3 regions of the Bacillus sp. PK6-16 genome follow, and region 2 is predicted to be linked to each of the others. Evidence: riboswitches for the same ligand, from Rfam matches in the RefSeq annotation. Region 2 holds a riboswitch; each other region holds the start of a gene.

Region 1 (10,954 bases), 1.6 Mb from region 2:
TTTGGTTAACCTCACGTTGTTTTAGGTGTAATTGATTTTGAGAACGGAAGGCAAGCATATATTTATGCCTGCCTTTTTTCGTATTAAAACGAAGATAAATATTAATATTTATACAGTTAAAAAAATAATTAGAAATTTTTTAAATATAGATTAATTAATGAGGTCGAATTTTAAAATTTTTAAATTGAAATATAAAAATTATATATTATGATTATCAAACTCAATTTTATTAAAAATTGAAATGTTAATTAATATTCCTATTGCTATTAAATTGACCATTAAAGAACTTCCACCAAAACTTACAAATGGAAATGGGGTACCTGTAAGAGGAAATAGTCCTGTAATACCACCTAAATTTACAACAGATTGCATACCAATCATACATCCTATACCAATTGCTATAAAACTGCCAAATGGATCTACACATAATTGTGCAATTTTTAAGGAGCGAAGTACTATAGTCAAAACTCCAGCCAATATAATAAATACACCAATAAATCCTAGTTCTTCAGAAACTATTGCCATTATAAAATCTGTATGTGGTTCCGGAAGATAACCTGTTTTTTGTATGCTATTTCCAAATCCACGACCAGTGATTCCTCCAGAGCCAATGGAAATAAAAGAATTTACAAGCTGGTATCCATTTCCTTGCGCATCAAGAAAGGGATTGAAAATCGTAGTAATACGTGTCTTTTGAACTTCTGACAAACTATTTTGAATCAAGAAATATAAAATAGGTAACCACAAAATAGAACTGATGATAATTCTTTTGATTAGTAGATTTATATTTATTCCTGAGCAAAGAAATATGCTAAAACCTATACCTAATATTAAAAGTGCAGATCCTAAATTTGGTTGTTTAAAGATAAGAAAAAAAATTGTAGCTAAAAAGAATAAAAGTTTTCCGATACCTCTCCAGTTATTTTTAGCTTGTTTTTGTCTTAATGCAAAAAAGCGGGCTGTTACAAGTATTGTTCCTAATTTAAGAAATTCAGCTGGCTGTATTCCAAAGATCCATGATTGGGCATTATTTACCACTTTTCCTTTCCATAAAACCATAATCAATAAAAAAATCCCTCCAACCATAATACAGATTGAGACTATTCGTTTTTTCCATATTTCATATGGGAGTAAAGCACAAACTATTAACCCAATTGTTCCTAAAAGTAGCTTTGTTAATTGAGAATCAACAAAATGTCTACTGTTATAACCGTAATGTTGGACAGCGACAATGGAGCTTGCACTATACATCATGATAATACCTAAAGTACATGTTATGAATAGAGGAAGGAGCAATAGATAATCGAGTTTTAATATTTTTTTCATTTTAATATCCTCCTGATTTAAAACAAAACATAATATTACATTTGCTTATGAATAGAATCTTGTTCTCGTCAATTACTAAATATGACTTTTGTTTAGGAAGATTCTATCGCTTACTCCCTGTTTTTTTACGCAAAAATCCCCCTAGTATGTAACTAGAGGGATTCAAAATGGCATGACTAAATAAGGCTTTTTTCCCCCTAGTAGAGCTTTGGCACTATACAACGTAAAGTAATGAAAATTCATTACTTAGCTATCTTAAGAAGAGCCTTAATCCGACAATTCCTGTTCTACCCATTGGCGTCTTTCGACATTTTTGGGCAATAGCCTGTGTTTGCATAGGAGCCTCACCTAACAGGTTAAGCAATATAAATTTTATGTGTTTGTTTCGTGTAGCAAGCATAAATATATTTTTTTTGCTTGTCAAGCAACCATATTGCTAATTTTATCTGTTTTATTGCTTTATAGTCCTTTGAGAAATGATTTGAAAAAATGTATGTAATCATTCCGTATAAGTACATATTTTTGACTTGTAGTGTATCGTTTGATTAAGTAGTTTAACCATATAAATTTGATAAACAGTAAAGAAGATTTTAATCATAAAAGAAGATTTTTTTATGAATGTTCTTTTGATATACAGAATGACTAATTATTCATCTTTTGTTATAAAATTGGAATTTGATTAAAAACAATAAATTTCATATGTTTTATTACGTTTCTTTGAATTAAATCTATTTGAATTCTATGTTTTTTAAGGAGAATTTTAAATTTAAAATAAAATATAATTTCATTTTCTATAAAAGATTTTTTTATGAATGGAATTGAAAGTCAGTTGACAAATATTAAATTCTGGTTTAAATTTTGAAGTAATTCAATAAACTTTGTTAGGTGAGGCTCCTGTATAGAGAAACGCTGCTGCCCAAAAATGTCGAGAGACGCCAATGGGTCAACAGGAACGGTCGGATTAAGGCCCTTTTTAATGTAGCTGGTTATAAAAACCTATGCTATACAGTGCTAAAACTCAACGAGGGAGTGGTATACGATTTGATAGAAAGGCACCTCTGTGATTTTGGTAGGGCGGTCTTAATAATCATTTATTTGTATTGTGAAAAAACCTTTACTCCTTTTTGAGTAAAGGTTTTTCTGTTTAATTTTATTTATTTTTATCTGGTCTATATTCAAAAAGGAGGTAATTCTAACTAATGAATTTATTGCAATGTAACTATTATTGCTCTAATAAAAAATTTAAGGCAGATAAAATAAAACAAAACCACTCATGAAACTCTAGAGTCTCCCTTAGCAATATGAGGAGGAGTTAACATGAAGAAATTATTAAAGGAATTACTTGTAACCAAAAATAACTTGGATGCAGAGAAAGTTTTACGTCATCCATCGTATGATATTGCACAAGAAGTAAAACAGTTTTCAATTGAAAATCAAGTCATATTGCTAAATACGATTCCTGTATTAAAAAGCTCTAAAATTCTTCAATATATGGGTGCAGAAGAAAAATATAATATCTTAATTCACTTATCTGAAAACAAAGCTAAAAAGTTACTAAATTTACAACCGATTGATGAATTAGTAGATTTACTGCTAGCGGTTCATCCGGAAAAACAGGCTAAATTAATGGCGTATCTAGATAAAATCACAAAACATAACGTGAAAAAATTGATGACCTTCAAACTTGAAACGGCAGGAAGTCTTGTAACAAGTGATTTTGTTGCAGTTAGAGGAAATTGGTCAGTAAAAATGACATTGAAGTACATTAGGGAACATTCTAAAAATGTAGAATCAATATCTTATAGTTATGTTCTTGATAGTCATGGTTATCTTGAGGGAATCGTTTCCATACATGAGTTATTACTAGCAGCAGATGAAGAGATATTATCTACTATCATGATTCAAGAGGTAATTTCAGTACACGCTGAAGTTGACCAGCAAGAAGTTGTAAAAAAGCTACTGAATTATAATTTAGCAGCAATACCTGTCACAACAGCAAATAATAAAATGATTGGTATTATAACATTTGATGACGTAATGAATGTTATGGAAGCAGAAGCTACAGAAGATATTCAAAAGTTAGGCGGAAGTGAACCATTGAATCAATCTTACTTTGAAGCTAGCATTTGGAGTATTTTCTTAAAACGTCTACCATGGTTATTACTTCTTTTTGTTGCTGAGGCATATACAGGTACAGTATTAAAGTATTTTGAAGATGAAATTGAAACTGTAGTTGCCCTTGCTTTCTTTGTTCCGTTATTAGTAGGTACTGGTGGGAATACAGGAACACAGGTTGTAGCAACAATTACTCGTGCAATCGGTATTGGAGAGGTCAAATTTAAAGATATTTTCCGTGTAATGAAAAAGGAATTTGCAATAGGGATGCTTCTCGGACTTGCACTTGGAATAGCTGGCCTCACTCGTGCTTATATGTTAGGAGTTGGAACAGAAGTTGCACAAGTTGTAGCAATTACTTTATTATTTATTGTTATTTGGGCCTCTCTTGTAGCAGCTGTTTTACCTTTAATTCTAAGAAAATTAAAATTAGATCCTGCAGTTGTTTCAGGTCCATTTATTACAACATTTGTTGATGGAACAGGATTAGTAATTTATTTCATGGTTGCAAAAACGTTATTAAATTTATAAATATACACTAAAAAAACGAAAATCGGAATAAGTATTTTGCCTGAATTGCTAAAGTATATTGGGGAATTCAGACATGAGGAAATCAAACACTTTTGTATTTAGATAAATAATATTTTAATGGATTTATTGAATGTAATGAATGCTGGAGGATAAAACTATGAAACATCTCAGAAAAATCTTCAAACGAATTTTGCTTCTATTGTCTATTTTCATGCTTATTGGTATAGGCATATTATTTGGTACTAGCTATGGCCGAGAGCTTCGCATAACAATGGCTGGGAGTATACTAACTTCTCAGCATCCGCAATATGCGAAATATACATTCCTATCCCAAAAGGAACTAGATAAATTGCAAGATAGAATTAATCATCCGAAATGGTCAAATAGTGATGAGCATATTTATAAAAAAATAGCAGGAAAAAGATTAGAAGAATTTAAAAATCAGCCATTAGAAATTGATGTAGAAACGATTAAAAGTCACAAAGATAGTCGCTTTCTTTTTGAAGGAAATTTAGTTACTATTAGCAATCCCTTCAATGTTAAACTTGTTAGCCATCAAGGAACACAGGGCGCTAACAGAGGAGAAAAAATTAGCGTAATGGCAAAGCGTAATCATGCACTTGTTGCTGTGAATGCAAGTGGATTTGCAGATGAAACAGGAAGGGGTGGAGGAAATGTTGCTACTGGAATTGTAATAGAAAATGGGAAAGTTATTGATACGAATATGGATAGAAATACCCCTACAATTATTACAGGCTTAACAAAGTTTGGACAAATGATAACAGGAAATTATTCTACACAACAACTTTTGGATAAACAAGTCGTTTCAGCAGCAGGATTTATGCCACAGTTAATTGTAAATGGAGAAAAAATGATTACAGAAGGAGACGGTGGTTGGGGTTCTGCTCCGCGAAGTATTATGGCCCAAAAAGAAGATGGTACAATTATGTTTCTAGTCATTGACGGTAGACAGACGCATAGTATAGGGGCTACGTTAAAAGAGTGTCAAGATATTCTATATGAAAAAGGTGCTATAAATGCAATGGCTATGGATGGTGGTTCTTCTGCTACTCTATATTTAGGAGGAAAGGTTATAAATTCACCTTCTACATTATCACATGAAGATCGTTATTTACCTAATGCTTGGGTGGTAACAGCAAACCAAAAACAAAAAATAAAGATGACAATTGATGGGAGAAAAATAGATACCAAAACATCAGATGAATTTGATGCGAACATTTCAACGAATTTATGAATTATTAAAAATAGAACAAATACATGATTTTTATCTCGTTAGTTGGAAAATTGAAATTATTTTTTGAAATTAGAAATTATTATTTCATATTCATGATTTGCACAATATCAAATGAGAGTGATGAGGATTCCAAATTTACGGAATTCTTATCACTCTTTTTTAGTTTTTTGTAAATATGGAACAATATCCTTACTTTCACTGTCTATTAAGCGTTAAAACATTTTTTATTAAATAAATTACGAAAGGAATCATCATTTTTAACTAAGGGAGAAGATTGAATTGAAAAAATTATGGATGCTGCTTTTCGTTTGTTTCGCAGTTTTGTTGGTAGGATGTAATAAAAACGAACCACCAAAACAAGCATTTGAAGAATATATCAATTTATGGAATGATAGAAAATTTGCAAATATGTATGATCATTTATCAGACCATGCCAAAAAATCGATTTCTAAAAAAGAATTCACAGAAAAATATCAAAAAATCTATGAGGGGATTGGAGCTAATAATTTAAAAGTTAAAATGAAAGGAGAGAATACGAAAGATAAAGAGCTTTTTCTTTTTGAAGTTAAGATGGATACGGATGTAGGACCAGTTTCATTCATCCATGAAGCAAAACTTGTGAAAGATAAAGAGTCTTGGGAAATAGATTGGACACCAGACTTCATCTTCCCAGGTATGAAAAAAGATTACAAAGTACGTATGCAAATAGAGCAAGGAAAACGCGGAGAAATATATGATCGAAATGGAAAAGGGCTTGCAACGAATGGTAAAGCGACTGAGGTTGGAATTATTCCAGAGAAACTAGGCGAAACAGCAGCGCAAACGAAAGAAATAGTAGCACAATTACTTGATATGTCTATAGAAGAGGTCGAACAAAAGCTCACAGCGAAATGGATAAAACCAGACTCCTTTGTACCAATTGGCATTTTAAAAGAGGGAACCAGACAGAATGATTATATTGAATTAGAAGGAGTTTCATCTCACCCAGTAAATATTCGTACGTATCCATTAGGTGAAGCAGCGGCACACTTAACTGGATATATAGGAAAGGTGAATGCGGAGGAGTTAAAATCACTTCAAAAACAAGGTTATCAAGCAGATGATTTAGTAGGTAAGACTGGTTTAGAGAAAGTGTTAGAAAATAAATTGCGTGGTGAAAAGGGTGGACGTGTATTTATAGAAGATGAGAATGGGAAAGAGATTAAAAACGTAGCAAAAAAAGAAGCAAAAGAAGGAGAAAATGTTACGTTAACAATTGATGCTGCAATTCAAGAAAAAATCTTTAATGAGATGAAAACTGAAGCAGGGTCTAGTGCAGCGGTCAATCCTAAAACAGGTGAAACAATCGCACTTGTAAGTAGCCCTGCTTATAATCCAAATATAATAGTTAGAGGAGCATCGAAAGCCCAACGAGAAGCATGGAGTAACGACTCGAAACTACCAATGACGAATCGCTTTACACAAGCATTTGTACCAGGTTCCGTATTTAAAACGATCACAGGTGCAATTGGTTTGGAAACAAACACAATAAATCCGAAGGAAGAATTTAAAATTCAAGGATTGAAGTGGACAAAAGATTCATCTTGGGGAAATTACTATGTAACGCGTGTAAAGGATGCAAGTCCAATTGATTTTGATAAGGCAATGAAGTACTCTGATAATATTTATTTTGCTCAACAAGCTTTGAAAATGGGAAAAGATCAGTATGTAAAGGAATTTAAAAAGTACGGATTTTATGAAAAATTACCAATCGAATACGAATTTCCTATTTCAATCATTGCAAAAGATGGGATAAAAAACGATATTCAACTAGCAGACACGGGCTATGGACAAGGACAAGTATTAATGACGCCACTTCATTTAGCATTAACATATGCACCGATTGTGAATGAAGGGAATATTCCGTCGCCACATCTTTTAAAAGAAGCAAAAGTAGCAGGGAATTGGAAAGAAAATGTGGTTTCTAAAAAGAATCAAGAAATATTAAAGAGTGCATTAATCAAAGTCATTAATGACCCTGATGGTGCAGGGAGAATTGCAAAGGTTGATGGTGTAACGCTTGCTGGTAAAACTGGTACAGCAGAACTGAAAGAGTCGAAAGAAGCAGACGGAAAAGAACTGGGATGGTTCGCAGCTTTCGATGCAAATGCGCCAGACATGATTGTTACAATGATGATTGAAGATGTAAAAGGAAGAGGGGGAAGTAACGTTCCAGGTGAAAAAGTAAAACATGTATTTCAGAAATAATACTTAATTATAAGGTGAATTTTTTGACTACATTTATTACATGTTTGCTTAACTCAAAGATATAAATTGGTGAAAATATAGAGCAATGAAATTTCAAAAAAGCATTCTTTCTAATCGAGAATGCTTTTTTGCTGCGACTCTAGAAAGTTAATACCTTATCTTAATTTTCATTTCTGAAAAGTTGGCATTGCTAATGGTAAATAGAAGAGTATAGCAAGTTGAAATGGACAAGTGGAGTGTTACGTTAAATTCAAAAAACAGATTTTCATGAGTAGAATTTTATCATTGTATGCTTTACTTGTTTTTTAGTAGTATTATTCTGCTTGAAAAAAGATAAACAATGGAACAAATGAAACTTGTATCTTGTCTATATATTGAAACCATAATAAAAGTGAGGGCAGTTTTTATGTTTATTCAAATAAGTTTGAGGTGTGGAAATGGAACAGACGTTTATTGAAAAGTGTAATCATGATGAGCTGGACTATGTTATAAAAGACTATTGGCAAGATGTATGGAATTATTCATTTATTATTACGAAAGATCCACACTTATCAGATGATATCACGCAAGATGTATTTATAAAGGTGTTTAAAAATTGGAATTCATTTCGAAAGGAGTCATCTATTAAAACGTGGATTTTAAAAATCACAAGAAATACGGCAATAAACTATTTGAAATCCTCCTATTTTAAAAGGATATCTTTAATAGGATTTTTTAGTGACGATAAGCAATCCCTGTCAGCAGAACAAGAATTTTTTAACCAAGAAGAGATGAATGAGGTGTGGAAGGTTGTATTAAAACTACCTAAAAAGCACCGTGAAATAATTATATTGGACGCAAAATATGAATTATCATATGAAGAAATGGCTGAAACATTAGGAGTATCCATTGGAACTGTAAAATCGAGATTAAGTAGAGCGAGAAGTAAGGTTTCAAAATTAATAGGGGAGGGTAGTAGTGATGAACAATAAGCAAAATCCTGACTGGTATAGAAAAATAAAAAAAGGCCCAATGGAGAATCGTAAAGATGAAGAAGAATTTATTTCTAAAATAAAGCAGTCTATATACGAAAATAATGAAGTGGATTTTGTAAAACATAAAAGACCATTTCGTAAAAAAGCATTACCTATTGTAGTTGTTTTAGTTTGTACAATGTTATTTTTTATTGTTCAACAACCTTGGCTTGATGATAATAAATCACCAGTACAAAGTAGTACTCAAATTAAGCCTAAAACAAAAGATGAGTCTGCTCAAGATCCATCATTAAAACAATTTATGAATGAACTATATCAAAGTACGAACTCAAAAAATGAAAATGACCTGTACAAAGCGTTAAATGATGAAGTTCTATTTAAAGGGAAGAGTTATAAGAAGGATGAACTGAAGTTTGATGAAGATATTTTTCATGAGTTGCAAGTCGCCCTTACAATGGGGGGAGAGTTTGGAAATGATACAAAGCAAGTATATAAAGTACCAAGTGGATTGACGGAAAGTAACCAACCAAAGCAAGCACATTTTATATATGCAACTGTTACTGGAAATAAAACAAAAATTTTAGCAGAACCAAAGCGAGAATCACAAGTTTTATATGAAGTATCTAATGAAATGGTAAAAGCTTGGATTCCAGAAAAAGTGCAGAATGATGGATATATAAAAATATCGACAATTAACGGTAATACTGGATATGTACAGAAAGAGTACATTTTAACTGATATTAAATATTCATTTATGTTCGAAAAGAATAATGAAGGTATATGGAAAATAATAAATATAGATTCTATATGGTAAAAGAGGAAGGTTCACTTTAATGAACCTTCCTCTTTGTTTTTATTCTCTTTTTGAAGAGTATTCCAGTACTCTAAAATTTCTGATGTAACGAGAGCGGCAATGTTTTTTTCGGAATTACTGCCAGGAATAACGACAGAAACGGCAATTTGTGGATCTTCAGTAGGAGCATATGCAATGAAAAGAGAATGATTTATCATTCTTTCTTGCTCATTTGGAAAACCTGTAATACCTGTTTTACCTGCGACGTCAAAGGGCAACTTTTTAATTTCCTCTATATTTTGACTCATTCCACCTTGCACGACACTCCAAAAGTTCATCGGGTAACGATTTGAACTTTCTAAAATGGTTTTAAACTTTTTGGTTTCCTTACCATCTTGACCAATAATCGCACTTACGATTTGAGGTTTATATTTATCACCTTTACTTGCCAATGTTGCTGCATATTGAGCGAGTTGAAGAGGAGTATGCACTTCATTTCCGCCCCACGAGGCATTTAATAAAGCGGAGATTCCATTTTCAAACTTATTAGAAGGATGGAATTCATACTGACCGTCTTCTTCAAAGGGTAAATCAATCCCGGTTTTAGAACGTAGGCCGAATTGCATTAAATAATCTGTCCATATATGTGCCACTTTTTCTACATTTCCATTATTTTGGTTAAATAATGGTAGAGCTACTTTTGCTGTCATAAATGTGTTAGATGAATTAATGATAGCCTGCCTCGGTGTAATCTCACCTGTTGGTGTTCCAGGTGCATTCGTAATGTTATTTTGATTATCATACTGAAAAGTACCTTTATCTAAATAAGTATCTTCGGGTTGAAAAAGTTTTTCGTTTAATCCAATTAAAATAGTAAGTGGTTTTATAGTAGAAGCCATATTTACATAAGATTCACCATACTTTAATTTTTGAATCACTTTATTTTGCGAAAGAGATTTAATATTTTCTTTTCTAGAAGATACATGTGTATTTAATATATTTGGATCAAAAACTGTCGAGTTGACCATAGTTAAAATCGCGCCAGTTTTTGCATCGCTCACTACAGCATAACCAGCTTTAGCATCAGGTGTTTTCTTAATTTGCGATCTTAATGCTTCTTCTGCCTTTTGCTGCAACTCAGAGTCTAAAGCTAGCCGTACATCTTTTCCTTTTTGTACTTTTTGAATGTTCCATAAGAACTTTTTATTATTCAATTTAAAAATAAGAGTTTTACCTGGTTTTCCTTTTAAATCATTTTCATATTGCAGCTCAATCCCGCTTTTTCCAACAGCCATATGCTTTGAATTAAGGTCATTTTCTACATACCCAATTACTTGTGAACCAATTTCGTGTTTAGGATAATACCGAATCCATTCATCTTTAATTATTACATTATTGGGTTTGTTTTTGTTTATGAATGCAAGTTCATTCTCAGTTATATCAGAGTATAACGGTATATCATTCATAGTCTGCTTTTTACAAGATTGTTGTAATTGAGATTTTATGTTCTCTGTAGAAATATCATGTTGAAACTCGCTTGAAAATTGATTAAAAAAAGCTAATGTGCTTGATGTATCTTGTTTCGATAGCTTTTCATCATTAGAAGTGCAATATAGAGACTTAGCTTTCTTATTTGTAGCTAGTATTGCACCATTTCGATCAAAAATCTTTCCTCTTTCAGCTGAAGAAGTTGCGATAGTAATTGAAATGAAG
Region 2 (10,954 bases):
AATATAAAAGAACTTATATAGAAGGTAGGAATTATCTATGCCGTATCTTCTCTCTATCATATTATGTCTTTCTTTATCGCCAATTTGGCCTCTTGGGGATAATCCACGTGCCGGAGATTCTTTTATTATTGTAAATAAAGCAACGAATAAATTAGCTTACATTGACGATGGAAAGATTCAAAAGGTTTTTCCAGTAGCGACAGGGAAAACGAATGAATTAACTCCAGAAGGAACTTTTGATGTTGTAATGAAAGCGAAGGATCCGTATTACATTGCGAAGGATATTCCAGGTGGATCGCCAAAAAATCCACTTGGATCAAGGTGGATTGGATTTAATGCAAGAGGAACTGATGGAAGTAAATATGGAATACATGGAACAAACCAACCGAGTTCAATTGGAAAGTATATTTCACAAGGATGTATAAGAATGAAGAAAAACGATGTGGAATATTTGTTTGATCGTATTCCAATTGGAACGAAAGTATGGATTGTGAAATCGAAAAAATCATTTCAGCAATTGGCAAAAGAAAAAGGAGCCGTTGCATATGAAAAAGCCAACGAAAAGGTTGGCTTTTTCTATTGTAATAAGTTGTCTTGACATGTGTACATAACCATGCGTTAATGAAAGTATAGAAAGATAAAATTAGATAAAGGGGTTGCTCATATGTACTTGAATCCAAAACTTTCGTATATGCAGTTTTTTATGGGATTTCTATTTGTTATTACATTCATATTGGCAACTTTTAATATATGTTCTTATCTTGTAGCGATTGTATGTATGGCATTACTTAATCTCACTTTTGTTATTGGGGCATTTCAGCAGAAACAATATACAAGTTTTGTAATAGCACTTGTAATGTCATTTTCCTTTAGTATTGTAGCGATTGTGTTTTATATAAAATAAACCATCTCGATGTCGAGATGGTTTATTTTGTCATGTGTAAAAAGTAAAAAAAGGACGAACACATCGCCCTTTTTACCAAAACATACTCGCGCCAGCAAGTAATGTTGTTACAAGCATAGAAATTAGCATCACATAAACCATAATTTTTTGAGCTTTTTTATGCATCGTTATACCTCCTTGCAAATCAGTACAATTTCATTGTAACGAGAAATGAAATTATGGACAAGGGGAGAGTAAGGACAAAATTCGGGAAGGGGTTGCAAAATATAACAGGAAATTTGAGTGTGTGTAGAGAATATAGTAAAAGGGTATATTGTTAATTTTTAGTTGGGCAAGCTGAAGAATGGAGATACGATGATGAAAATATACGAAACAGATCGTTTATACTTAAGGGAAATTGATGAGTCGTATGCTGAAACAGTTCTTCAATATTACGACAGAAATCGTGAATTTTTAAAAGCTTGGGAAGAGTATAGACCGGATGATTTTTTTACGCTAGATTATCAAAAGAAAAAGTTGCAAAAGGATAGAAAAGAGTTCGAAGAAGGGAAAATCATCAGACTATGGATTTTTAAAAAGGGTGATGATACGAAAATAATTGGGTGTATTTCATTTAATTTAATCGTTCGTGGCATTTATCAATCTTGTGTACTCAGTTATAAATTAGATAAAGCAGAGTTAAACAAAGGGTATACGACAGAAGCGCTTAGAAAAGCAATTCAAGTTGCTTTTGGGGAATTTCAGTTACATCGTATAGAAGCTCCGATTATGCCTCGTAATTTAGCATCTATACAAGTAGTGACGAAGATAGGCTTTCAATATGAAGGCGTGTCTAGGAAGATGTTAATGGTAAATGGCGTGTGGGAGGATCATATGCGCTGGGTATTGTTAAATGAGTAATAGAAAGCAGATGGTTATCTAGACATGTAAACCATCTGTTTTTTGTCTTGTATTTCGAAACTTTTGCGAAATTCTGTTATAATTAATAGTGTTACATACATAATGGTAGTGCAGGAGGCGCAGTCTTATGATTAATCAAGAACGTTTAGTAAATGAATTTATGGAATTAGTACAAGTAGATTCTGAAACGAAATTTGAAGCAGAAATCTGCAAAGTATTAACGAAGAAATTTACAGATTTAGGTGTAGAAGTATTTGAAGATGACACAATGGCTGTAACGGGTCATGGTGCAGGTAACTTAATTTGTACTTTACCAGCAACAAAAGATGGTGTTGATACAATTTACTTTACTTCTCATATGGATACAGTAGTTCCTGGTAATGGAATTAAGCCTTCTATTAAAGATGGATATATCGTATCAGATGGTACAACAATTTTAGGTGCGGATGATAAAGCTGGATTAGCATCAATGTTCGAAGCAATCCGTGTTTTAAAAGAGAAAAATATCCCTCATGGTAAAATAGAATTTATTATTACAGTCGGAGAAGAATCAGGTCTTGTTGGTGCAAAAGCATTAGACCGTGAGCGTATTACAGCGAAATATGGCTACGCATTAGATAGCGATGGAAAAGTTGGTGAAATCGTTGTTGCAGCTCCAACACAAGCGAAAGTGAACGCAATTATTCGCGGGAAAACAGCTCACGCTGGTGTAGCGCCGGAGAAAGGTGTATCTGCAATTACTATCGCAGCGAAAGCAATTGCGAAGATGCCACTTGGTCGCATTGACTCTGAAACGACTGCAAATATTGGACGTTTTGAAGGTGGTACACAAACGAATATCGTTTGCGATCATGTACAAATCTTTGCAGAAGCTCGTTCTTTAATTAATGAGAAAATGGAAGCACAAGTTGCGAAAATGAAAGAAGCATTTGAAACAACTGCAAAAGAAATGGGGGGTCATGCAGACGTTGAAGTAAACGTTATGTACCCAGGATTTAAATTTGCTGATGGCGATCACGTTGTAGAAGTTGCAAAACGTGCAGCTGAAAAAATTGGTCGTACACCTTCTCTTCACCAAAGTGGTGGCGGAAGTGATGCAAACGTAATTGCAGGACACGGTATCCCAACAGTTAACTTGGCAGTTGGTTATGAAGAAATTCATACAACAAACGAGAAGATTCCTGTTGAAGAGTTAGCAAAAACAGCAGAATTAGTTGTTGCAATTATTGAAGAAGTAGCGAAGTAATAGAATAGAAAAAGCGTGTAAATCAATTGTGATTTACACGCTTTTTATTTTGATTCGATTGTTTTTACAAGGCGTATAAGCCAATACAAGAAAAATCATAGCAGTATATAATATTAGACGAGAGAAAAATCCAAACGTATTCATGTTGAAAATTGGAAGGAGTAAATAATTAATATAACTACAAGGAACATATAGTTAATTTCACCATAATCAGCCTCTTTCACATGTGTATCCTCTTTATATGGATTATAAAAAAGAACAAGTAATTATTATAACTATTGTGCAAAATTTGATATAATAAAAGAACGAACGTTCTGATTAGGGAGTGAGTACTATGCGAGAAATGTATCCGAAAAATGGTCGTGTAATTTTACATGTAGATATGAATTGCTTTTTCGCATCTGTTGAAATTGCTCATGATCCATCATTACAAGGAAAGCCATTAGCGGTTGCTGGAAATGAAAAAGAGAGAAAAGGAATTATTATAACATGTAGTTATGAGGCGAGAGAATACGGAATACGTACGACGATGCCCCTTTGGGAAGCGAAAAGGTTATGCCCGCAATTAGTTGTAAGGCGTCCTAATTTCACATTATATCGCGAAGCTTCATTTCAAATGTTTCAAGTCCTTTCTCGTTTTACAGAAAAGATACAACCAGTCTCAATAGATGAAGGATATTTAGATATTACAGATTGCTACGCACTTGGTTCTCCTCTTGAAATAGCAAAGATGATTCAACAAGCACTATTAACAGAGTTGCAGCTTCCGTGTAGTATTGGAATCGCTCCAAATCTTTTCCTAGCAAAGACCGCTTCAGATATGAAAAAACCACTTGGTATTACCGTGCTTCGAAAACGCGATATTCCAGAACTGATTTGGCCACGTCCAGTTGGAGCAATGCATGGAATTGGTGAGAAAACAGCTGAAAAATTAAATGATATTCATATACAGACAATTGAACAGTTGGCAAAGGGAGACGAGCATATCATTCGCGCTAAAATTGGCAAGCACGGTGTTGATTTGCAAAGGCGTGCAAAAGGTATGGATGATAGGGAAGTGGATCCGAGTCAAATGGGACAGCATAAAAGTGTCGGTAACTCGATGACTTTTTCAAAGGATATGGATGAAGAGAAAGAATTACTTGATATGTTAGAACGTTTATCAAAGTCAGTGAGTAAAAGGTTACAAAAGCGAACCCTTGTCAGCTATAATATTCAAATTATGATTAAATACCATGATAGGCGAACAGTAACACGGAGTAAGCAATTGAAAAATGCGATTTGGGAAGAACGCGATATTTTTCAAGCAGCATCCCGTTTATGGAAGCAACATTGGGATGGTGATTCCGTTCGTTTACTAGGTGTTACAGCTACTGAAATAGAGTGGAAGACAGAATCGGTGAAACAATTAGATTTGTTTTCATTTGAAGAGGATGCAAAAAAAGAACCGCTACTTGCGGTCATTGATCAAATTAATGATAAGTATGGAACACCACTTTTACAACGAGGTAGTCAACTACTACGTAAGCAAGAGAAGTCGTTTCAACAAAAGTTAGAAAATAAGTTTATGTAGAAGGTGTCATGAAGTAGTAAAATCATGACACCTTTCCTAGTTAACTCGCTTCTAAATTTAAAGAAGTCTTCCATCCAGCTCCAGTAACGCCAGATTCTAATAGCATTCTACTTACTATTTTTTCAATTAAGATAGCCGCATTTGTCTTGCAATGTAATGTAGCCTGTATACACACCTTTTGATTAGAATCTACGTCTTCACTATACAACTCTTTTAAACCGATTCCTTCTGTACTTACCATATGCATAAGTAAAAAACGAATATGTGCTTCATTTTCTTCTGAACAAGTAAGGGAAAGTAAGTAGTTCGTTTGTTCTGGTGATTCTTCTTTTGATTTTTTATTCATAAAAAGAGCAATTGGGCGAAGAAGTATATTTGCTAGTAACACGCCGGCTGCACCTAATATAGCTGCAACGAGGAAACCGGCGCCTGTAAGAGTACCGACAGCAGCTGCACACCATAAAGTAGCTGCTGTATTTAGCCCTCTAATACTAAAACCATCGCGGATAATAACGCCACCCCCTAAAAATCCAATACCACTAACGACTTGAGCAGCAATGCGGGATGGGCTAGCATCATGATCAAGCATGACGGATAATAAAACAAATATACAGGCACCAAGTGATACGAGAGCATTTGTCCGTAACCCAGCCATTCGGTGTCTCCATTGTCTTTCCATTCCAATGCAAGCTCCTACAATAATTGCTATAACTAACCTGAATACAATGTCGTACCATACCATCATGGTCACCTCCATATATAATATGTGTTATGTTTTTTAGAATGAGCGGGGGATACTCACTCATTCTTATTTTTACAACCAGCTATGAAACTTTTTAATATAAAGCTTTTTCAGGAATTGTGTTAAAAAAGCGTAGCCTAATAGTATTCCTACTAACCAAGGGAAATAGTTAAGTGGCAATGCTTGTAAACCAACGGCTGCACCAAGTGGTGAGAATGGAATATAAATCCCGATTGCCATAATAAGAGCGGTTAATAAAACGACTGGTGTTGATGCAGTGCTTTGAATAAATGGAATCTTTTGTGTTCTTATCATGTGAACAATTAAAGTTTGTGTTAACAATCCAACGACAAACCAACCGGACTGGAATAATGATTGCTCGCTCGATGTATTTGCACCAAATACATTCCACATGACTACGTATGTGATAATATCAAATATAGAACTAATTGGGCCGATACAAATAATGAAGTTTCGTAAGTTTGCAGTATCCCATTTTCGTGGTTTTTCTAGAAACTCTTTATCCATTTTGTCCCATGGAATAGAAAGTTGTGAAATATCATAAAGTAAGTTTTGAATTAAAAGATGAATGGCAAGCATCGGTAAAAAAGGAATGAAAGCACTTGCTACTAACACGCTAAACACATTACCGAAGTTAGAGCTAGCTGTCATCTTAATATATTTTAAAATATTTCCGAATGTAGTACGTCCTTCTAAAATCCCTGCTTCTAATATAGTTAAACTTTTTTCGAGTAGAATAATATCGGAAGCTTCTTTCGCAATATCAGTAGCAGTATCAACAGATATTCCGACATCAGCTTCACGTAATGCTACAGCATCGTTAATGCCGTCTCCCATGTAACCTACAGTGTGTCCATTTCCTTGTAATGCGTGTATAATACGAGATTTTTGCATTGGATTAAGCTTCGCAAATACAGTCGTTTCTTCGGCAAGTCTTGCTAATGCTTTATCTGGTAAAGAATCAATCTCGTAACCGAGGATTGGTTCGCAGATATCTAATCCAACTTCTTTACAAACCTTTCTTGTAACAATTTCGTTATCGCCAGTTAAAATTTTCACTTGTACACCATGTTTTTGTAATGCTTGAATTGCAGCTGCTGCAGATGGTTTCGGTGGATCTAAAAAGCCGATATATCCAGCGAGAATCATATCAGTTTCGTCTTTTACTGCGTACTCTGTATCATTTATTCTTCTATCTTTTTTATAAGCCACAGCAATAACCCGCATACCTTCACTATTTAGTGTCTCACTTAGTTTTTTGACATTTGAACGTATTTCCTCGGTGAGTGTAACGATTTTTTCATCCACTTCAGTGTAGTTACAAATTGATAAAATTTCTTCTACGGCACCTTTACAAACCATTGTATGTTCACCTGAAATATCCTTTACGATGACTGACATACGCCGGCGGGCGAAATCGAATGGAATTTCATCTAGCTTTTGAAAAGCTGATGGATTAAATGTATTGTTTTCCTCTGTATGCTTAATAACAGCTTTATCTATTAAATTTTTCAATCCAGTTTGATAGAAACTATTTAAATAGGCAAATTGCAAGACGCGATTGCATTCATTTCCCTTGGGATCTAAGTGACGAACAAGGACAACTTTATCTTCTGTTAAAGTTCCGGTTTTATCTGTACAAAGAATGTTCATAGCACCTAAGTTTTGAATAGAATTTAGCTGTTTTACAATTACTTTTTGTTTAGACATGTTAACGGCACCTTTAGCTAAATTAGCAGTTACAATCATTGGTAACATTTCAGGTGTAAGGCCGACAGCGACGGCAATAGCGAAGAAGAAAGCTTCTTGCCAATCACCTTTTGTGAATCCATTAATGAGAAGGACAATAGGTACCATAATAAGCATGAATGTAATTAAGAGCCAGCTTACTTTGTTTACACCTTTATCAAAGCTTGTTTCTACACGCTTTCCAATTACCTTATTGGCTAAAGAGCCGAAATACGTATCGGTACTTGTTGAGATGACAACAGCTTTTGCGCTACCACTTACAATATTTGTTCCCATGAAACAAAGGTTTTCCATATCGAGTGGATTGTAATTTTTTTTCATGTTTGTCGGTAAGATATGCTTATTTTCTGTATGGTAGCAGTGTTCGTATTTTTCTACAGGAAGTGCTTCCCCTGTTAAAGAAGATTGATTAACAAATAAATCTTTAGCGGATACAATACGCACATCAGCTGGAACGATATCACCGGCTGAAAGGGAAATGATATCGCCAGGTACAAGTTCCTCAATTGGAATTTCTGTTGTGTAATTTCGATTTAAATTCGTTACATTTTTTGTTTCATGTACAAATCCATTTATTCTAAATACGCTCGCAGTTGTTCGAACCATAGCCTTTAACTTATCGGCAGCTTTTTGAGAACGAAATTCTTGGGAAAACCGAATTGTTGCACTAAGTAGTACCATTGCAGATACGACAATTGTTCCTTGCATATCATCCGTGAAAAAGGAGAGTGCTCCAAGAGCTAATAAAACGAAAATAAATGGATTTTTAAATGCCGACAGAAATTGAATGTACCACGGTGCCATTTTATTATGAGCTATTTCGTTCGGACCATATAAAGAAAGTCTACGAGACGCTTCTTGTTTAGATAATCCATCTTGTGTTGTTTCTAAAAGTTTTAACGCAGAGCTTACATCTTGTGTTGCAACCTCCACTAATAATTCGTTATTTGTTTTCATGCTATCTTGCTCATAAGCATGCTTTGTTTCTTGTCTTTGTAAATTAAACATCGGTAGTTCCTCCTCTGTCATGAAGGAGGAAACAATCTGTTACCTAACTATTTGAAATGGTGAGGAACAGTTTCTTTCCTACCTACATGATGAAATATGAATGTAAAACGTATGGGTATCTGGGCCGAATCATCAATTGCCAACTGTTCCTCACCTCCGTACAATTTAGTAGTTTCTGAATATGCTATGTTTGTTTCATAGTAAGGTGCATATAGACGTAAAAAGACCTTTACTCAAAACGAGTAAAGGTCTGAATTCGCAGTTAAAAGAGTCCACAACAAAGACTGTTAGTAGACATAAATAAAAACAGTTTTTGTGTATGACAAAATACATGCACCTCTCCCTCGTTGAGTTTTAGCACTGTATAGCATAGGTACTGAAACCAGCTACATTAAAAAAGGCCTTCATTCCGACCTTTCCTGTTGACCCATTGGCGTCTCTCGACATTTTTGGGCAGCAGCGTTTCTCTATACAGGAGCCTCACCTAACAGAGACCATATTCAATTACATGTTGAATGTTAGCACTGTAAAATTGTAGTGTCAATATCTTTTTTATCTGTGTTTTTAAAATATTAAACGGATTTATAATAGATATGTGGGATGAAATGTATGATATTGATTATAAATAATATGAAAAATAAATATTTTTATAAAAGGGGAATTTGTAATGGGACCACAAAATTTTATTATAAATATTGAGAATCAAAAGTGGTTGTTTAATGAGCAGGAAGATTTATGTTCTCACGGGGAAATTTATTTAAATGTGGATGGAACGATTATTACACAAACAGGTATGGATGAGGAATGGGGAATAAGTGAATCAGCTTTAGCTCTGTTACGAACTTTAGATAAAGAATATATTTGTGATATTGAAAATGAAGAGGGGCTTATTTTGCACGGATGTGGCACTATGCTCATGTTAGGATGCCCAATTTCAATTCATTGGACTATAAACCATATAGGTGAAAATGTGGTTTTAAAGGATTTTGTCAAAGTTATTTCTACTGATCAAAAGGCTATATACTATGAAGGGCTTCATATAGAAGTAAATGAAAATGAATATAGAAAACAAATTGTTTCTTTTGCGCTACAGGCAAAAGAATTATTCAATAAATCAAGTGAAAAGATAATTTTAGATGAGTTTGATCAAAGTATGTATACAGACTTTTGGACGGAATATGATCATTTGTTAAATAAGTATAAATAAAAAAGCACTGTAACCAGTGCTTTTTTATTATAGATTACGAGATTGTAGGGTTTTCAAAAATAACAATCTCTGAACTGTTTGTAGTTGAAACACGTTGGGCGTAATATGTTAAAGCTGAAGAAATATATGCTGGTAACGTATCATTTGTATGTGATGTTGTATATTCATGGATTAATTCCTTTAAAGTTGTCCATTCTAATTGTGCTGGGTGATCAGACACGAAAGAACTTACCCAGCGATCAAATGAAGATGAAAAATCAGTTTGTAAACGAAATACTTCTTTCATAATAAAACGCTCCCTTAAAATGTAGTATAATTATTTTAACACAAAACACGAACGATAGCTAAATTTTTTGAGTATAACGTTCGTGTTATATAGTTGTCTAGATGTTTGGTTATGTAAATTCAATTTGCCATTTGAAATAACATTCCGTAAGATGAGAGATAGAGTATATTTAGAGCTGGAGGAAAGAAAGTGGAATTTGTATTTTTAGGAACTGGTGCAGGTGTTCCTTCAAAAGGAAGGAACGTTTCAGCAATTGCTTTACAATTGTTAGAAGAACGAGGACAAACTTGGTTATTTGATTGTGGTGAGGCCACGCAACATCAAATATTACATACATCTGTACGTCCGCGCCGCATTGAAAAAATATTTATTACGCATTTACATGGCGATCATATTTTTGGATTGCCTGGTTTATTAGGTAGCCGTTCATTTCAAGGAGGAACTACGCCTTTAACGGTGTATGGACCGAAAGGAATTAAACAATTTATTGAAGTGGCATTATCGGTAAGTACGACACATGTGAAATATCCACTTGAAGTTGTGGAGATAACAGAAGAAGGTACCGTATTTGAAGATAATGAATTTTATGTAGAAACGAAAAGATTGTCACACGGTATAGAATGCTTTGGATATCGTATTGTAGAGAAAGATATACAAGGTGCTCTTTTAGTTGATAAGTTGCTTGAGATGGGTGTGAAACCAGGTCCAATCTTTAAACGTTTAAAAGATGGTGAAGTAGTTGAATTAGAGGATGGCACGATATTAAATGGAAATGAGTTTATCGGCCCACCTCAAAAAGGAAGAATTATTACTATCTTAGGTGATACGCGATATTGCGAAGCGAGTAGGGAGCTTGCGCAAGATGCAGATGTACTTGTCCATGAAGCGACTTTCGCAGCAGAAGATGAGCAACAAGCGTATGATTATTTTCATTCTACATCTAAGCAAGCTGCGAGCATTGCACTTCAGGCAAATGCGAAGCGACTAATATTAACTCACATTAGTTCTCGCTATCAAGGAGATACATATAAGGAATTATTGAAAGAGGCTAGAGAGTTGTTTTCTAATACAGAAATAGCGACAGATTTGAAATCATTCCCAGTAGAAAAATAATTATTTTGTAAAAAATGGTAACAGCGGGTTACCATTTTTTTATGTCTAAAAAAATTTAAAAATAAAACTGTTATTATTTTATACTTATACTTGGATGATACAGAAAATTAGGATGGTTTGAATATATAGGATAAAAATACGAAATAATGATTATTTAGAAAAACTGTTATATAAGTCAGATGACATACAAGTGATACAAATAGCA
Region 3 (10,954 bases), 2.4 Mb from region 2:
TTGCTAACACTTGCTGTATACCTTTTGCTTCATACCCTTCATGTAATAAGTTCAGCCATAACGCTGTATCTTCCGGCTGTATACTAGGCATTTCGACATATGGAATTTTTTCACGATCAATCATCACTGTTAAACAACCGATAATTGTATTTCCTACTAAATAATGATAGTCAACAGATTTTGGTGCACTCACTTCACGATTTAATTCATTACCGTTTTCATCAATTAAACTATACGACGCATATGAAAAAGCAATATTCATTTCTTCCATAAATAACAATTGTGTCTTCAATTTATGCGGCAACCATATATCATCGCTATCTAAAAAGGCAATGTACCTTCCTCTTGCCTCTTGGATCGCTAAATTCCGAGCTTTAGCAGCACCAACATTTTGTTTTAATGATAATAACCTAATACGTGAGTCTCCTTCTATTATATCTTTAATTTTTGTGGCAGATTGGTCGGTTGAACCGTCATCAACGATAAGCATTTCCCAGTTTTCATACGATTGATTCTGTACAGATAAAATTGTCTCACCTATAAATCGTATACTATTATAAGAAGGTGTTATTACAGAAACATAAGGCGGCTCGTTATGTGCTGATAGACATTTTACCATCTATCTTTCCCCTTCCTTCATATATTGAAATATACTTCACAACAACTGCTAAAAATAAAAAGAATGCTTCGTTAATAATGAGTGACAATGACATCATCTGAAATATAAATGCAATCATAGTCAATAGAAGATATGGTTTTTCACGAAACAAAGTATGCTGCGCTAGCTTGAACATTAATATGAATAAAAACGCGCTATATAGAAGAAAACCAATTGTACCCGATTCAGACAAGATTTCTAAAAATGTATTGTGTACATATAATTTTTCATTAAATTGATACTCATAATAATTCGAAAAGTTAAAAGCACCGATTCCGATATATGGATTGGATAAATAATATTTAAAAGCAGCTTCCCATAATGTAAATCTACCACTTCCATTATCATGGGAAAAATCAGAAATTCGTTTATTTAATATGTCATCTAATTGCCCCCCCATTACACTATTCGATAAACTAAAAATAACTACACTAAACAATACTAAACTTATAATTATTTTTATTTTTTTAGCGAAACTAGACATACATATATATACAAAAACGACAAGCACAAGCGCTAGTATACCACCCCTTGAAAAGGTTAATAAACTCGTCGTAACACATAAAATTAACCCTAGAATGTTAGTGATATTTTGTAAATTCGTCATATAGTACATAAAAAATATTGTATTATAGAAAATAAAGATGTTAGGATCATCTAGCAATCCAATTAACCGTGGATATCCTCTATCAACTAATAAACCAGCAAAAATTTCTCTCTCTTCTCCACCGTATAAACTAAAGTATTGTAAACCGATTATATAGAGTATTAGACTTACAACATTAAATACTACTCCTACATAAGCAATAGATGATTCAAGTACCACTATTTCAGTATTCCCCAATAAATTCCTCATTATAAAATAGCATCCTAAAACGAGTAGCACGCCAAAAATCATACGAATACTAGCATTTAAATACATAGAAAGAATTCCACTTAAACAATAAATGAAATAAAACAGTAAAAATATAACTTCATGAAAATATAATTTTTGAATATGAAAGTCTTTAATTGTTAAACAAAAATATATGACTAAAAAAATCATATATATCTTCAATGAAAATCCAATATATAAATTGTATTTACTTAACATAACAAATAATATTAGAAGAATAATCCATCCCATCGATACTTTCATATTATTTTCCATAGGCTATATCCCCTGTTTCGTAATATAATCCTTTTTGCGTATTTTTCTTATAAAAGAAAGAAGAAGTTTTTTTAGCTCATAATCATATAGGAATATGGCAGCTAGTACAATTAGTATATTAAGAACAAGCGCAATTAAATGATATGTATGCAATATATATTGCACTCCAATAAAGGTTACACCAAAATAAATTGCATACGGTATTACAATTTGGAATACAATTTTTTTCTTCACTACACTCACTGCTATATATCCCACTAAAGCGACTATTTCAAATAAAACCATAGCGTATGCCGCTCCTATCACTCCACCAAGACTACTAAAGCTATACAGCATAACCCCACCTATCACCAATGCTACACACTGCACAACAGTTCTCTTATTTTGACATCCACTCGTCGTTAAACCGTCAGCAATAGCAATATTTAAACTTTGTAGCACAATAAGAAATGATAATATTCGGAGTGGTTCTACTGCATTGCTCCATTCCTCATGAAAAAATATAGAAATAAAGTATGGTGCTAAATGATATAAACCGATCGTCATACATATTCCTACAATCGCCATTGATTTAATTTGAAGCAAATTTAATTTCGTATGCTCTTCTAAATTATTCTGGTTATAATGCTTAAAGAGCACCGGAAAAAACGCACCTGCAATTACCCCTGGTACTTGATATAAAGCTGCCGGCATCCGGTACGCCACTGCAAAAACACCTACCATACTTAATGGCAATGTATAGTTGAGCAAGATAGGTGCTAATTGTGGCGTACTCATTATTAAAAAACCGCTAATAATAAAGGGAGTTAATTGCCAAAATAACGCTTTATGAATTACGACTTTCATATTCATTTTCGTCTTTCTTCTCATGATATATATACTAAATAAACCACCGATCATATACCCAAAAGCATATAAACGAGCCGTTACATACACCGGTAACTCTCCGAAAATACAAAAACATGTAATTATAATGACAACTGATGCTGATACAACTTTTATGAGCGCTATATACTTCATACGTTCCGTCAGTTGAAAATAGGCAATTCCTATGTTTTGCCAAGTTAATCCTATTAACATGAAAAACATTACGTTTATCATCATATAAATTAAATTTTTATCCGCATACATATAATGAATAGCAATATAACCGATGATAGAAATAAAAATAAGTAGAATCATCCTTATTTTTATATACGATGATAAAATCTGCTCTAAATCTGCTCCATCCTTTGCCCCTTCTCGAAGAAACGTATTACTAAGTCCTAAGTCTGTAAAGAATAACATAACAAACGTCACTGCTATGGCAACACTAAACATCCCATAATGTTGTGCGTTAAAAAAGTTTGCTAAAACAATTAAACTGACGGCCTGAAGAAGGTTAGCTAAAATCGTACTATAAAACAGATGGATAATATTGTTTAGAATAGATCTACCCATACAAGTTCTCCTTTGCAAGTAACCTACTTACATATGTTGTTTGTTTACATATTTATCTTGCACCATTACCGTTCAATACAATTAAAACGGTTTTACATAAAATACGGATGTCCATCCGAAATGTTTTCATTTCAATATACTCCATGTCCAGCCTCAACTTTTCCTTTGGATCAAGATTATACCCTCCATTTATTTGTGCCCATCCTGTTAATCCTGGTTTTACTATTAAACGTTCCTTAAATTCTGGAATATACGCATCAAACTCATTATAAAAAAACTCTCTCTCTGGTCTAGGGCCTACAAAAGACATATCTCCTCTTAAAATGTTTAAAAGTTGCGGTAATTCATCAATTCTCGTTTTTCTTATAAACAATCCAACTTTTGTAATTCTTGAATCATGCTCTTTTGCCCATTGTGGGCCATTTATTTCAGCATCCTTTACCATTGATCTTAATTTAAATACATTAAACTTCTTCCCGTTTATACCTAAACGTTCTTGAAAGTAAATTGGAGCCCCTGATGTTTCGAAAGTAATCATAATACAAAAGAACAACATAATTGGTATCGTTAATAGTAACAATATGATTGAAAATATAATATCAAACAAGCGTTTTACACTTCGATTCAATATGCTAGGCTTTTCTTGAGCCGGAATCGTATACAACTTGGCTTGATTTGTTTCACGAATCATGGATCGTTACCCCCACATTCAAGAATATAAAATTATACCTATTAATTCACATTCTTTCCTATTTATATCCGCTATTACTTTTTGCACTGTACGTAGTGAATCTTGTCGCTTTTTAACTGCTAACACCACTCCATCGCATTTCTCTGCAATAATGTGCGTAGCAGGAAGATCAAATACTTCAGAAGAATAAAAGAAAATGTAATCAAAATCTTCTTTCCACTTAACAATCGCATTATCAAATTCATCCATAGCAACTAAGGGCGTCCCTGTGTGTACTGTTTTTTTTGCAGGAATACAATATAAGTATTTAGACAAATTACTAGAAAAAGATTCATAATTGCAGGGGGAAGAGCTTATTATATCGTTTACGGTTATCATGTGATCACTTTGTAATAATACATGTAATTGAGGGTCAGAAAAATTCACATCAATAAGTAACACCTTTTTCTTCATTTCTGCAAACACTAGACCCATATTTACTATAAGCGAGGCAACAACCCCTCTGTCCTTCGTTGAACTAACTGTGAATAGTTGTTTTCCAGATTTTTTCAGCTCGTGATACACCGTATAAAACTGCTCTTTCATCAAATCATCATGCAAATCGAATGGCAGCTGTTTCTTTGTTCTAAACATCGACATGTTCACCTCGATATATAGATGATTTTTTATCAACCTCTGTAGGTTTCTTTTTTCTATTTGGTTTCATATTTATGTGACCAATAACAGAGACTGTTGTTATTTTCTCTAAATCCTGTTCCGTGTATATACGTTCATCAAAATAATCTCGAAATACAGCTAAACCTATCCCAACAAAAAAACTAACAATTAAAGAAATAGGAATGATCAGTTGAAATTTTGGAAACAATTTTTCAGCCTGTTCCTGTAACTCAGGATCAGTTAATACTTTCACCCCTTGTACATTTGTGTACTGTTGAAAGCTTTTTTGTGATTGCTCTGCCAATGTCTTTACAATGTCTTTCACGATTTTCGGATTGGAATCTTTTACTGTAACAGTTACAATTTGTGAGTTGTCCGTATTCACAACCGAGATTTTTTGTGCTAATTCATAACTTGATTGCTCTAATTTCAAAGTTTTTTTGACTGTTGAAATAATTAATGGGCTTTTTAAAATATCAACATACGATGTTACTAGTTGCTTATTCTCTTGTGTTTTATTTGTTGAATTTTCCTTATTAAACTCATCTAAATTCCCAACAAGAATTTGCGTTGAATATTGATATGACGGCTTTAAAACATACATAGAGATAAGAACTAAAGAAGCGGTTAAACAACACATCGTTAAAATAATCGTTACGAATCTTCTTTTCAGTAATTGTTGAAAATCTTTTATACTCATTTCTTGCTTCAATTATTTCACCGCCCTTTTCTGAATAACATCCTGCAATTCACTCTTTACAGATAACCCTTTCTCTCTTCTATCCACTTGTTTTGTTACATACTTTCCGACTCCGAATGCAAATTTTTCTACATATACATACGAAAGCATTGCAAGTATAAACGAAAAAACAAGTGAAAAAATTAAAATAATAGGCAACGGTAATATTTCATGGAGCATGTATATAAGGGAAAACAACGATATAATATGGTATAAATAAAGACTGTAAGAAATCTTCCCCAAATATAACAAATATTTATTATGTAGCAAGGACGACAAAGTTGATATTGACAAACTTAATATGACCAATAAACATGCACTTATCGCCACTACGTAGTCTCGAAATATAAAATTATTGAGCACTTTCATTTCTCCAATAAGCCCTTCATACATAAAAAGTAAAATCGCAAATAAAAACCATGCAATTTTCGTGTTTTTAGTACAATTACTATAAAAAACTATTAAATTATTTTTATACTTCGCAACTAGTGCTCCTAGTAAAAACAGCACTGTGTAATGCAATGTTAATGCATAGCTTGTTAATGTTAAGCCCGAGCGAAACAAAAATAATATTACGACAGAACATATACTAAAACTAAACAATAATAGTAATGAACACCTTAACGTTTTTCGTAAGCAAATCATCAAAATTAACGGGAAAATTATTGATATTCGCATTTCATGGACAAGTGACCAAATCACACCGTTATATGCATCTGTATTATATTTCCCAACCAATAAAATATGTTGTGCGATTAAGCTTGAAGAACTTTCAATCGTCCATGAGCGATTAAACCATTCACTTAAATAAGAAATACCATATTCACTAATTGTAATCTGGCATACAATAGCTATAATTATTGCCACAATATAAGGAATATATATTCTGCATATACGTTTTAAAAGGTATGACCCATAGCTACTATAGTTTTTTTGAATAGATTCATACAAAACAAATCCGCTCAAAACAAAAAAGATAATAACTGATTCGTTACCACTACTAAAAATTAGACGAGCAGGCGTTTCTTTTAATAGATACACAACAAATGGTTTATTATCTTCATAACTGTAATTTTGAAATGCTGAAAAAATCATTAAATGATGACCAATCATTACTACTAATGAAGAAATCCCTCTTATAGAGTCCAATTCTTCGTATCTTTTCATCTTTTTACATCAACTCCTAATGAAATGATAATAATCATTTCAAAGCGACATCTTTATTCATATTCCTCTCCTTTCTTTTCATTCCAATTTTTCATATTAAAATGATTTTATAGTATAAATTTGAGTGTATTGTAACATTTTTTGTAATATTTTGAATAGAAAATCTCAAAAATTGGTATATACCAATTTCAACCTCGAAAAATGAGTAATATTGATAGAAAAACGCTATAAAAATATCTTGCATATTTACAAAATTAAAGAGCTGAATAGCGTTTTTTCAATATAAAATAAAAAAGATAGCCTATATAGGCTATCTTTTTTATTTTATTTAATTACTGGCACCACTATATGCTACATGTCGTTTCTCAATTCTCTCTTCAATTTCTTTCATATTTTCTTTATTATTTAATAGTGATTGTTTATTTTCAATTAATAATTGTTTAAAAGATTTTCTCACTTTTTTTCTCATTTTCATTGTCCTCCTTGGGGGATGATTTATATAAAAGATAAAGAATTATCTGTGTGTTCTTATAATAATTGATTGTTGTGAATTCTATTTGAACTTCATATGAAAATCTCGTTTATTTTCTGACAACTTTGTGAACACGAAAAAAAGACTCTCTAAAACTATGTTGAAATTAATTCACTTCATTACAAAAATCACTATTTTCATCAACTTTTATCATTATATCTTGTCGAAACATTTATATATTTAAAATTGAGTTCGACATAATTTTATTTACTATCATACTGTTTACAAAAACAAAAAGAAGGTGTCACCAAGTCAAAGTTCGACTTATGCAACATCCCTCTTTCCAAACTATTTATAGCATATTTATTAATATTTCAGGTCTTCCCCAATTCATTTCTTCACAAACAAATCTAAGTTTTTCTTCATCCATTGTGTGTAATCCTTCTTCTAGTGAACATGAAATTGGAACTTCACAGTGAATTTCGGCTAATTGTAACGAAATATTTAAGTTCTCTAAATCACTTTCAATCTTCGTACGCTGCGCTTTTGTTAATGATTCTACATTTTCTAGTACAGCGGATACTGTTCCGTGCTCTTGAATAAGCTTATACGCTGTTTTTTCACCGATACCTTTTACACCTGGATAATTATCACTTGTATCTCCCATGAAAGCTTTTGCATGGACGATTTGCCACGGCTCTACACCTTTTTCTTCCATGATTTTCTCCGGTGTGTAATATTCGTAATTTCCAATTCCTTTACGCAGAAGCATAACTGTAACGTTCTTATCAACAAGTTGAAGTAAATCTGTATCACCAGTTAAAATATAAACTTCAGCTTCATTGCAATATTGTTTTGCAAGCGTACCGATACAATCATCGGCTTCGTAGCCTTTCATACCGATAACTGGAATGGATAATTTCGCAGTCATTTCTTGCACTAAATCGAATTGAGGAATTAATTCTTCTGGTGGCGCTGCACGATTTGCTTTATAATTCGAGAACGATTCTGTTCTAAATGTCGTACTTCCCATATCCCAGCATGTAACGATATGTGTTGGTTCGATCGCTTGCGTAGCTGTTAATAAGTGTTTCATATAACCATGAATCCCGTTCGTAGGGGTTCCATCTTGTCGTTTCATAAATTGTCCGTAGACACTTGTTGCGTAAAAAGCACGAAATAATAGTGCCATACCATCAACTAATAATACTTTTTTCATAATTCCTCTCCTATTAAAAAAATAATAACCTTACGTTATCACGTAAGGTTATATAAATAGATTACCATTCTACGTTTTTGCTCAACTTTGTCTATTATACATTGTTTTTGTATATTTAGCACCATTAACACATTAAGACGTTCTACTACAACAAGTATGCAATATGCCTGAATACGTATTTTTTCCAGTAGAAACAACGACAGCCTTTGCATTTCCACTAACGATATGTGAACCTTTAAAACATACATTTTCAAGCTCAAGTGGATTATAATCTTTCATCCGTTTTAATGGAATAAATCGTTTACGTTCAAGGTGATAGCAGCTTTCAAACTTCTCTATATTCGCTTCGTTTCCCGTTAACACAGACTCATTCACTAATAAATCATCTGCATAAATAATACGTACATCAGCTGGCACAGCATCTCCAGCCGAAAGAAAAATTATATCTCCAGGTACAAGTTCTTGCACTGGTATCTCCATCATTTTCAGTTCACTATTTAGCCCTGTACTACTAGAACATTCTACTCTAGATACAGTAATCGTTTCACGTTGTAATTCATCACACACACGTTGTTTTGAAAAACCTGGAATCATGCCACCAAGCTTCATCATTACTTCTGCGAGAAGTGCTCTTTTTGAAGTTAGTTCATTTCGGCCATATACTTGAATACGTTTTTGTGCCTCTTTCATTGATAGTCCGTCTCTTGTTGTTTTAAAATATGCAAATACAGATTTTACATCTCTTGTTGCAATTTCAATTAATAAATCTTTATTTTTTTGGAGCATTGTTTGTTCTTTTATTGATTTTTTACTTAGTTTATATGACGTGTTACCCACAGTTTTGTTTGCATATAACATATTATCGTCTCCTCCTTTACAACATAGGAAGAAACGCTTTGTTTCTCAATTTATCCACTTTACTGTGAAAGTGTCTCGCGTTTTATAAACGCTACATTATGATAAATATAGAGGGAGGAACAAATCGTTTCCTGCCTACATCATATATTTTTGATTTGAAGTATATGGGTAACGGAACCGAGTCAGAATTTGACATGCTCCTCACCTCCTCGTTTAATTTTATAGTTTATACTATGAAATTACTCATAGCTTGGTAACAAAAAAGGCCCCTACCCTTAAGAGAGTAGCGGCCATTACATACACAAATAAACGATTTCTAATATAATTAGAAATCTACGGACCTCTCCCTCACCGAGTTTTAGCACTGTATAGCATAGGTACATTACCAGCTACGTTAAGAAAAACCTTAATTCGATCATTCCTGTTGACCCATTGGCGTCTCTCGACATTTTTGGGCAGTAGCATTTCTCTATACAGGAGCCTCACCTAACAGAGACTTATTTTCATTACATTGAAAATGTTACTCTTATTTAAAATAGATGTCAACCGTAGCCTACAATTTTTTCAAAAGGTATGGCAAACTAACATATATAAAGTGAAACTTTAATCAGCCCTCACCAATCGGGCTTTTACGGGATAAAATAAAAAACTTTACGTTTAAACGTAAAGTTTTTAATAAGTTATACAACCAGCAATTACAATCCCAATTGAAATTGCTAAAAACATAAGAAAAAGACCGACTGCTTGATTATCTTCTTCGAGACTTTTGTTTATATTAAAGCGTGGTGTAAGCCACTCAGCTAAATAAAAGACGATAATTTGAGCCAAAATCCCAACTGCTCCCCACGAAATCATATCAAGAAGTGAAATTGAATTAGCTGCTGTCGAATATAAAACAACAGCTAACCCAAGTAATCGTCCTCCAAGCACATAGCTTACCGCCTTATTTCCTTGAGCCATTAACTTAAATTCCTTTACTTTCGTTGTCACTTCCATCAAGAACAGACCTATACATAAAAGGCCGAGTGTTACTACTAAATATAATAAAAAATTAATCATTTTTTCCCCTCCTTTTTATACCTACCGGTAAATAGTACGATTCATTTCCTGTAATCTTTTCTCCCGCGCGAATACCGATACTACTCGCTTTTCCAGCAATTAAAAACGAACCAAACACATATGACAGTTTCTCGATCCCTTTTTCTGTTTCCAAGGATACGACTGGCAGTTCGATATACTTTTGAAATATCGGCAGTGACGTTTTATATGTTTGGTGTGCATTTTGAAGCATAATATTTTCGTCTTTATCGCGAATCGTAATTGTATCTCCTTCTCTCCCAAATGAAGGTTTTTGAACGAAAGAACCTTTTCCTAAAAATAAATCTGGTTCTAAATATGTAGGTAACATATATTCTTTAATCCACTGTTGTTCCTCATTTGTATAAAAGGCCTCTTCTTCTGCTAACCCCCAAATAAGACACTGAATTGATTTTGGCTGAAGTAAAAATGCTGACAAAGGATTTATTATAAAAAGCTTTCCGGCTTTTACAAGTTGTAACAATTCCACACCTACCAAATCTCCTGTTTCAGGATCTTGATCCTCAATTAAATCTTCTATCGGATATGTTTGGCGATATAAAACATCAATCTTCGCCCCATCTTTATCGACTAGAGCATCCTTTGTAATTCTAAGTTCTGACATTGGCACTACTTTATTTTCAACATGGCATAGCTGACTTAAATACATAGTGGTATTCCAATCCTCGATATGTTCAGGATGTGCTGTAAAAACAACATTTGGATTATCTAATCCCTTTGTCGCTTCCATTACTGCTTTCGTTACACCAGAAGATAGCAATCGTTCTTGATCCGAGTTTGGATCATCATAGCCTAGATTTCCACA

What was found. A riboswitch is a leader RNA that binds a small molecule or an ion and turns the genes downstream of it on or off. The one in region 2 is predicted to bind magnesium.
Region 1: it holds a riboswitch for magnesium, as region 2 does, so the genes downstream of both, mgtE (magnesium transporter) here and mgtA (magnesium-translocating P-type ATPase) in region 2, are expected to answer to the same signal.
Region 3: it holds a riboswitch for magnesium, as region 2 does, so the genes downstream of both, M1D66_RS18980 (P-type ATPase actuator domain-containing protein) here and mgtA (magnesium-translocating P-type ATPase) in region 2, are expected to answer to the same signal.

The regions. Positions count from the first base shown of each region.
Region 1 covers NZ_CP096511.1:2,865,440-2,876,393, reverse strand. Annotated here, with positions in the region: gene M1D66_RS14785 (FtsW/RodA/SpoVE family cell cycle protein) at 199-1,326, opposite strand; M-box (ykoK) riboswitch at 1,513-1,689, opposite strand; M-box (ykoK) riboswitch at 2,197-2,362, shown strand; gene mgtE (magnesium transporter) at 2,644-3,972, shown strand; gene M1D66_RS14775 (phosphodiester glycosidase family protein) at 4,130-5,227, shown strand; gene M1D66_RS14770 (penicillin-binding transpeptidase domain-containing protein) at 5,507-7,474, shown strand; gene M1D66_RS14765 (RNA polymerase sigma factor) at 7,912-8,445, shown strand; gene M1D66_RS14760 (SH3 domain-containing protein) at 8,435-9,262, shown strand; gene M1D66_RS14755 (peptidoglycan D,D-transpeptidase FtsI family protein) at 9,274-10,954, opposite strand, start outside.
Region 2 covers NZ_CP096511.1:1,280,283-1,291,236, forward strand. Annotated here, with positions in the region: gene M1D66_RS06680 (aromatic acid exporter family protein) at 1-21, shown strand, start outside; gene M1D66_RS06685 (L,D-transpeptidase) at 38-598, shown strand; gene M1D66_RS06690 (DUF3894 domain-containing protein) at 665-904, shown strand; gene prli42 (stressosome-associated protein Prli42) at 977-1,069, opposite strand; gene M1D66_RS06700 (GNAT family N-acetyltransferase) at 1,259-1,804, shown strand; gene M1D66_RS06705 (tripeptidase T) at 1,932-3,050, shown strand; gene M1D66_RS06710 (DNA polymerase IV) at 3,385-4,623, shown strand; gene M1D66_RS06715 (MgtC/SapB family protein) at 4,664-5,365, opposite strand; gene mgtA (magnesium-translocating P-type ATPase) at 5,438-8,143, opposite strand; M-box (ykoK) riboswitch at 8,475-8,642, opposite strand; gene M1D66_RS06725 (hypothetical protein) at 8,811-9,350, shown strand; gene M1D66_RS06730 (DUF3932 family protein) at 9,385-9,636, opposite strand; gene rnz (ribonuclease Z) at 9,826-10,749, shown strand.
Region 3 covers NZ_CP096511.1:3,719,464-3,730,417, forward strand. Annotated here, with positions in the region: gene M1D66_RS18935 (glycosyltransferase family 2 protein) at 1-619, opposite strand, end outside; gene M1D66_RS18940 (O-antigen ligase family protein) at 594-1,808, opposite strand; gene M1D66_RS18945 (oligosaccharide flippase family protein) at 1,812-3,248, opposite strand; gene M1D66_RS18950 (sugar transferase) at 3,301-3,939, opposite strand; gene M1D66_RS18955 (CpsD/CapB family tyrosine-protein kinase) at 3,958-4,578, opposite strand; gene M1D66_RS18960 (YveK family protein) at 4,565-5,308, opposite strand; gene M1D66_RS18965 (acyltransferase family protein) at 5,309-6,502, opposite strand; gene M1D66_RS18970 (FbpB family small basic protein) at 6,831-6,971, opposite strand; gene M1D66_RS18975 (5'-3' exonuclease) at 7,327-8,193, opposite strand; gene M1D66_RS18980 (P-type ATPase actuator domain-containing protein) at 8,326-9,051, opposite strand; M-box (ykoK) riboswitch at 9,387-9,552, opposite strand; gene M1D66_RS18985 (DUF350 domain-containing protein) at 9,724-10,110, opposite strand; gene M1D66_RS18990 (glutathionylspermidine synthase family protein) at 10,103-10,954, opposite strand, start outside.